Regions from separate parts of the Rhizobium sp. SG741 genome, predicted to be linked through region 2. Evidence: riboswitches for the same ligand, from Rfam matches in the RefSeq annotation. Region 2 holds a riboswitch; the other holds the start of a gene.

Region 1 (4,109 bases), on a different contig from region 2:
CTCGCATAAATATCCGGCACCAGCACCATGCCGGAATATTTCTCTTTGTCGTCGATCAGAATGACGCGCTGCGCCGAGCCGATCGGAAAGGCTTTGCGGAATTCCTCGATGCTCATGCCGACGCTTGCCGTATGCACATCCGGGCGCATCATGCGTGCCACAGTGAGGTTGCGGATCCACCCGACGTCGTGTGCGCTGCGGATGCTTTCTCCACGCAGATGGAAGCGCCATGTGGCGAAGGAATAGCCGAAGGTCGTGCGCACGACGAGAGACGAGGTGATGACAGCAGCCAAGACCAGCGCGGTAATCGGAAAGTCGCCGGTGATCTCCAGCGCCAGGAAAGTCATCGTCAGCGGGCCGCCGATGATCGAAACGGCAAGCGCGCTCATGCCGACCACCGCATAGACGGCCGGCGTCAGCGTGGCGTGATCGAAATAGGGGGCGCAATAGGCGAAAATCTTGCCGAGCAGCGCGCCCATGAACAGCGATGCGAAGAACAAGCCGCCCCTGAAGCCTGAGCCGATCGATACAGCCGAGGCGAGGGATTTCAAAACGAAAAGGCTGACCAGCGCCCACAAGGTTACATCGGTGGAGAGATTGAGATGGAGGGCTCCGTGGCCGGCCGATAGAACCTGGGGTGATATCAAAGCCAGCAAGCCGACAAACAGGCCGCCGAGCGCCGGGCGGAAAGGCGGCGCAATCGAGCTCTTGCGCGCCAGTTCCTCGACCCAGGCGACGCCCTGCATGATCAGGATGCCGATGCCGGCGCAAAAAGCGCCGAGCAAAACAGCCGGAAGGTAATCCGCCGGCACTATTGTGCCGAAATGGCCGATATCGATGGCGAAGTCGTCGCCGGCGAGCAGCCTTGCGATCATCGTCGATATCAGGGCCGAGACGACGACGGGCGTCAGGGTCAGGATGGAATAGGTGCCGATGATCAGCTCGAAGGCGTAAAAGGCGCCGGTCAGCGGTGCGTTAAACGCTGCGGCAATGGCGCCGGCAGCACCGCAGCCCACGAGCATGCGCAGATCCGCGCGGCGCATCTGCATCTTGTAGCCGAACTTCGAAGCGATGCCGGCGGCAAGCTGCGTGTAGCCCGCCTCAAGCCCGACGGAGGCGCCGAACCCATTCGAGATCAGGTTCTGCACGGCGACGATGATGCTGTCGGTCAAGGACATGCGTCCGCCATGCAGCGCATTCGCCTCGATCGGGTCGACCATCGGCTTCTTGCGGGTGCGTGAAAGAATATAGAGCAGAATACCAAGAATGATGCCGCCGGCTATCGGGGCTATCAGCACCACCGATTTGTCCGGGATCGCCACTGCCGCCGAGCTCAGGCGCTCGTAATCCGTGATCCCGTAGATGAGGCTGTGCAGCTTGCGCGAAACGAAACTCATGGCCGTAACGGCGCAGCCGGACGCGATGCCCACGAGCGCGCCGGCGAAAACGAGTCCTAGTTCGCCGCGGCGGAGCAGCGCTCTAAATCGACCAAGATCGAATAGGGCTGAGAAGACGCCCAGGCGACGGGGTTGGAATTTCTGCAACATTGGGGACGGACGATACGTTTCTGCTCGAATATAAGGGCTTAGCCTCTATAAACTCCTAACATCAAAGAAATACGGCAAAAAAAGTGATGTGTTCTCGGGATTATGCGGCGATTTCGCGGCTGGGACAGCCGATGTCGCACCCATGTCCTTGATTGACTTGAACTAAGTGAAAGCCTAATCATTGCCGGCATAACGAATGGTTTCCGAGCGGCGATGTGCCGCATGGGATGAAAAGGGAATGTGAAGGGGCGGACCCAATCCGGGCGTTCTCATCACAGCCGACCCCGCGACTGTAGAGCGGTCAGGGTCTTTCGTCCGGTTTGACAGCTATCCCGCCGATGGTTCGCATGGGGCGAACAGGCGGAGAAACTTCAAGCCGGAAAAGCCACTGGTGTGGCATCATGATCTACCAGGGCTGGACGCCTCCGATATCTACGAATCGTCCGTCTTTTCATGATGCATTCCCGGGAAGGCGAGAAAGATCCGCTGGTGCGCGATCGGGGGCGACCGGTTTCGGTCTGCCCCCTCGTTGCGCCTTAACCGCGAGCCAGGAGACCTGCCATACGTGCCGGGCACAGGGCCCATCTTGGGACGCATGTCTCGCTGCCAGCACGGAGGTTGTCATGGCGCCAAACGAATTTCTCGCGCGTAAGCGCGCCCCTTTCGGTCTTAGCCGCGTTGCGCGGCTCCGTGCCCTCGTATGGGGGCGACAATAGCTCATGCCATCCTCACAATCCCGCGCTGTTTTCGTTCTCGGCGGCGCGCGCTCCGGCAAATCCCGGTTCGCCGAATCGCTGATCTCGGATACCGGCCTTGACCGTCACTATGTGGCGACCGGACGAGCCTGGGACGACGAAATGCGCGAACGTATCGCGCAGCATCGAAAAGAACGCGGCGATCTCTGGACGACGCACGAGGAGCCGCTCGACCTGACCGCCCGGCTGGCGGCGATCGACGGCGATGGCCGCGCTGTTCTCGTCGATTGCCTGACGCTGTGGATCACCAATCTGATGATGGCCGAACGAAACATCGCAGCTGAATTTGCTGTTCTTACCGAATTTTTGCCGAAGGCCAAGGCGCGGCTCGTGCTCGTCTCCAACGAGGTCGGGCTAGGCATCGTGCCGGAAAACCGCATGGCGCGTGAATTTCGCGATCATGCCGGCCGGCTGCACCAGATGATCGCGGCGACAAGCGCCGAAGTCTATTTTATCGCGGCGGGATTGCCGCTGAAAATGAAGGGTTGATCCACATGAACCAGGCAAAGATTCCCGCCACCGTCATCACCGGCTTTCTGGGAGCCGGCAAGACAACGATGATTCGCAACCTGTTGCAGAATGCCGGCGGCAGGAAGATCGCCCTCATCATCAACGAGTTCGGTGATCTGGGTGTCGACGGCGACGTGCTCAAGGGCTGCGGCGCGGAGAACTGCACCGAGGACGACATCATCGAGCTGACCAATGGCTGCATCTGCTGCACCGTCGCCGACGATTTCATCCCGACCATGACCAAGCTTTTGGAGCGTGACGCGCGTCCCGACCATATCATCATCGAAACCTCCGGTCTGGCGCTGCCGCAGCCGCTGGTCGCTGCCTTCAACTGGCCTGACATCCGCACGCATGTCACCGTCGATGGCGTCATCACCGTGGTCGACAGCGCCGCCGTCGCCGCAGGCCGCTTTGCCGACGATCATGATGCCGTCGAAGCCCGTCGTGTCGAGGACGATTCGCTCGATCACGAAAGCCCGATCGAGGAACTGTTCGAGGACCAGCTGACCTGCGCCGATCTGATCGTTCTCAACAAGACCGACCTGATCGACGTCGCCGGCCTTGGCCGCGTGCGTGCGGAAGTCGCGTCACGCACCGTCCGCAAGCCGACGATCATCGAGGCGAAGAACGGCGACGTGCCGGCAGCCATTCTGCTCGGCCTCGGCATCGGTACCGAAGGTGATATCGCCAACCGCAAATCGCACCATGAGTTGGAACACGAAGACGGCACACCACATGATCACGACGAATTCGACAGCTTCGTCGTCGAGCTTGGCCCCATTGCCGACCCGAACGCCTTCATCGAAGCGCTGAAGAGCGTCATTTCCGAACATGATATCCTGCGTCTCAAGGGTTTTGTCGATGTGCCCGGCAAGCCGATGCGCTTGCAGGTACAGGCCGTCGGCAGCCGCATCGACAACTATTTCGACCGTACCTGGGCGCCCGGCGAGGAGCGCGCGACGCGGCTGGTTGTCATCGGTCTGCACGAGATGGACGAAGGGATCGTGCGCAAGGCGATCGAAGCGCTGGTCTAAGGCAAAGTCATGCATCTCCTCCTAGCCCAGAAGGGAACGATCAGTGACGGCGACGAGGCGATCGATCTCGGCCAGTCGCCGGGCGATATCCTCTTCCTGTCGGCGGCCGATACCGAGCTTGCGGCGATAGCCGCGGCTCGCGGGCAAGGCGAGGGCAGCTGTTCCCTGCGGCTTGCGAGCCTGATGAGCCTCAAGCATCCGATGTCGGTCGATACCTATATCGAGCGCACCGCGCGGCATGCGAAGCTGATCGTCGTGCGAGC
Region 2 (4,109 bases):
TGCTGCCCCTCGCGGGGGATCGGCTGGCGCCCCGGCTGGCGGGCAAGTGGATACTGATATTTCCCGCCATACTGTTCATCTTGCTCAGGCTCACGCTGCGGCCGGCCTTCCCCCCGACACTCAATATCCTCACCGACTGGTACAGCCATAGTATCTATCTGATGTCATTTCTGCTCGGTGTCGTGATGGCCATGCGCAGCGAATACTGGGAGGCGGTCGTCGACGCGCGAAAACCCGCCCTGATCCTTGCGCTGGGTTGTGCGGTGCTTCTGACGATGCTCTTTCCGGGCCTGCCTGCCGGCGAGCCTGACATGTGGCAGGCATTTTCGGGAAGGGTGCTTGCCGGCACGTTCCAATGGTGTGCGATCGTCGCAATTCTCGGATACGCAAAGATCTGGCTGAATTCGGAGAACGCCGTTGTCCGCTATCTGAACAGGGCAGTGCTGACCTACTACGTGCTTCACCAGACGGTCATGTTGGTTATTGCCTACTGGTTGCGTGAGTTTGGGTTGATGTCCGCCTCGTCTTTCATCCCGATCGTGGTTGCGACGCTCGCCGTCTGTGCGTTGTGTTACGAACTGAAACGACGCCTGGAAATCTCCTGGAAAGCCAGGATCCGCGCTGGCATTGCCTGACGCATGGATATCTCGATGTTCACCCGGCATGGGCTCCCTGGAGCAATCTCTCCGGTTCAGGGTTAAGAGGGCGTCCGGTGCGCCGACAATCGGCCCCGGCTTTCCTGATATCCACTCGCCGCACATTCCCGAGGTCGAGAAGATGACCGATCTTCTGTCCTTGCCGCGAAAGCGTCTTCGGGACTTAGCCGCAGGCCTTATCAACATCTTAAATGAAGGATCGGTGACGGAACCTGTTGACGCAAATTTAACCTCGTCTACTATATATAGTGTTCGAGGTTCCTTCGATTCGCAAGGATTGGAGGCTAAGATGGGAATACGGTCGATGAGCATGATGCTCGTCAAGCCGTAGCTGCCCCCGCAACTGTGAGCGGCGAGTATTTGTTCTGCATGTGCCACTGAGGAATATATGCCTCGGGAAGGCAAGAGCAAATACTTCGACCCGCAAGCCAGGAGACCTGCCTCGAGCAATAGCGTCCACGGGCGGGGTGTCCGGATGGCGAGCGATGGTTTGCGGCAGGTCGCCGTTGTCGTCGCTTTCCCCGAAAGGCCCGCAAAGGTTACTTCGAGGTGTGAAGTCCATGTCTTTGAGTATCCTTATCTGCCTGCACGACTGACGGCCGCCTAAGCGTCCGGCAGTCGGTTGTGCCCGCCGCCATTTTTCAGATTGCCGAACGGGTGTCGCCCGACGCCCGGACGATCTCGCACGCCTGTCATATATACGAGGACATCCATGAGCATTACCGTCTACAGCAAGCCCGCTTGCGTCCAGTGCACCGCGACCACACGCGCCCTCGACCGCCAGGGTATCGATTACACCATCGTCGACGTGTCCACCGATACTGAAGCCTACGAGCTGGTGCAGGGTCTCGGCTATCGTCAGGTCCCGGTCGTTATCGCCGGCGAGCAGCATTGGGCTGGCTTCCGTCCCGACATGATCAGCGCGCTCGCCTGAGGAACCGGGCGGTGGGCGAGATCGTCTATTTCTCCAGCAGATCTGAGAACACCCATCGCTTCGTTGCCAAGCTTGCCTTGCCGGCCGCTCGCATTCCGCTCGGCGCGGGTGAAGAGCTTCGAGCGGCCCGTCCTTACGTTCTCATTGTCCCTACCTATTGTGGTGAAGGGGGCAAGGGTGCCGTGCCCAAGCAGGTGATCCGCTTCCTCAACGATGCGGATAACCGTTCAAACATCCGCGGGGTCATTGCCGCGGGCAACAGCAACTTCGGGGCGACGTTTGGTATCGCCGGCGACATCATCTCCACCAAATGCCAGGTGCCGTTTCTCTATCGGTTCGAGCTTTTGGGCACGGAAGAGGATGTCGTGAATGTCAGACACGGATTGGAACGATTTTGGACACGCTAAGCTCTTCTTTGTCGCGGCACGCCGCCGAAAAACCGCTTCACACTTTTTCTCATCCCGCGAGCGACCGGCCATCGAAGGTCACGGAAACGGCGTTGGACTATCACGCCCTCAACGCCATGCTGAACCTCTATGACGAGCAGGGTAGTATCCAACTCGACAAGGACCGCTTGGCGGCCAAGCAGTACTTCCTCCAGCATGTCAACCAGAACACGGTGTTCTTCCACAACCTGCGGGAGAAGCTCGATTACCTAGTGACGGAGGGTTACTACGAGCGGGAGGTGCTGGACCAATATTCCTTCAACTTCGTGCGCGATCTCTTCGATCATGCCTATGCGAAGAAGTTCCGTTTTCCGACGTTCCTCGGCGCTTTCAAATATTACACCAGCTACACGCTGAAGACCTTTGACGGAAAGCGCTATCTGGAGCGCTATGAGGACCGCGTCTGTATGGTAGCCTTGGCGCTGGCGCGCGGCAGCGAGCAGCTTGCCCATAACATGGTGGACGAGATCATTTCCGGCCGCTTCCAGCCGGCGACGCCGACTTTCCTCAACGCAGGCAAGAAGCAGCGCGGCGAGCTGGTTTCCTGCTTCCTGCTGCGCGTCGAAGACAACATGGAATCGATCGGCCGCGCCATCAATTCCGCGCTGCAGCTTTCCAAGCGCGGCGGCGGCGTGGCGCTGTCGCTCACCAACATCCGCGAGGCCGGCGCGCCGATCAAGCACATCGAGAACCAGTCTTCCGGCATCATCCCGGTGATGAAGCTGCTCGAAGACTCCTTCTCCTACGCCAACCAGCTCGGAGCCAGGCAGGGCGCGGGCGCCGTTTATCTTAACGCCCATCACCCTGATATCATGCGCTTCCTCGACACCAAGCGCGAGAATGCCGACGAGAAGATCCGTATCAAGACGCTGTCGCTCGGTGTCGTCATTCCCGACATCACCTTCGAGCTCGCGAAGAACAATGACGACATGTATCTGTTCTCGCCTTATGACGTGGAGCGCGTCTATGGCGTGCCTTTCACGGAAATATCGGTGACGGAAAAGTACCGCGAGATGGTGGCCGACAGCCGCATCCGCAAGAAGAAGATCAAGGCGCGCGACTTCTTCCAGGTGATTGCCGAAATCCAGTTCGAGAGCGGCTATCCCTACATCATGTTCGAGGACACGGTGAACCGCGCCAACCCCATTGCCGGCCGCATTACCATGAGCAATCTCTGCTCGGAAATCCTGCAGGTGAGCGAAGCGAGCGAATACAGCGACGACCTTTCCTACACGCATATGGGCAAGGACATCTCCTGCAATCTCGGCTCCCTCAACATCGCAGCCGCGATGGACAGCCCCGATTTCGGCAAGACGATCGAAATGTCGATCCGCGCGCTGACGGCAGTCTCCGACATGAGCCATATCTCGTCGGTGCCTTCGATCGAAAAGGGCAATGACGACAGCCACGCCATCGGCCTCGGCCAGATGAACCTGCACGGCTATCTTGCCCGCGAGCGCATCTTCTACGGCTCCGAGGAAGGCGTCGATTTCACCAACATCTATTTCTATACTGTGACCTATCACGCCATCCGTGCCTCGAACCTCCTAGCGGTCGAGCGCGGGCAGAGCTTCAAGGGCTTCGAGAACTCGAAATACGCCTCCGGCGAATACTTCGCCAAATATACCGATCAGGCGTGGGCGCCCGCGACCGAACGTGTGGCCGAACTATTCGAAACGGCCGGCATCGCCATCCCGACGCAGAAGGACTGGGCGGAGCTGAAGCAGGCCGTAATGAAGGGCGGCCTTTATAACCAGAACCTGCAGGCCGTGCCTCCCACAGGTTCGATCTCCTATATCAACCACTCGACTTCTTCGATCCATCCGATCGTCTCCAAGATCGAAATCCGCAAGGAAGGCAAGATCGGCCGCGTCTATTATCCGGCCGCCTTCATGACCAACGACAATCTCGATTATTATCAGGACGCCTACGAGATCGGGCCGGAAAAGATCATCGACACCTATGCGGCCGCCACCCAGCATGTCGATCAGGGCCTGTCCCTGACGCTGTTCTTCCGCGACACGGCAACCACGCGCGACATCAACAAGGCGCAGATCTACGCCTGGAAGAAGG

Evidence for each region. Region 2 has a riboswitch for cobalamin ahead of nrdH (glutaredoxin-like protein NrdH). Riboswitches for the same ligand answer to the same signal wherever they lie in the genome.
Region 1: it holds a riboswitch for cobalamin, as region 2 does, so the genes downstream of both, cobU (bifunctional adenosylcobinamide kinase/adenosylcobinamide-phosphate guanylyltransferase) here and nrdH (glutaredoxin-like protein NrdH) in region 2, are expected to answer to the same signal.

What each region holds. Positions count from the first base shown of each region.
Region 1 covers NZ_JAAZQP010000027.1:27,611-31,719, reverse strand. Annotated here, with positions in the region: partial or broken gene FHT29_RS33740 (chloride channel protein) at 1-1,547, opposite strand, end outside; cobalamin riboswitch at 1,728-2,126, shown strand; gene cobU (bifunctional adenosylcobinamide kinase/adenosylcobinamide-phosphate guanylyltransferase) at 2,267-2,791, shown strand; gene cobW (cobalamin biosynthesis protein CobW) at 2,797-3,846, shown strand; gene cobN (cobaltochelatase subunit CobN) at 3,856-4,109, shown strand, end outside.
Region 2 covers NZ_JAAZQP010000017.1:9,737-13,845, forward strand. Annotated here, with positions in the region: gene FHT29_RS30340 (acyltransferase family protein) at 1-635, shown strand, start outside; cobalamin riboswitch at 895-1,116, shown strand; gene nrdH (glutaredoxin-like protein NrdH) at 1,369-1,590, shown strand; gene nrdI (class Ib ribonucleoside-diphosphate reductase assembly flavoprotein NrdI) at 1,602-1,997, shown strand; gene nrdE (class 1b ribonucleoside-diphosphate reductase subunit alpha) at 1,985-4,109, shown strand, end outside.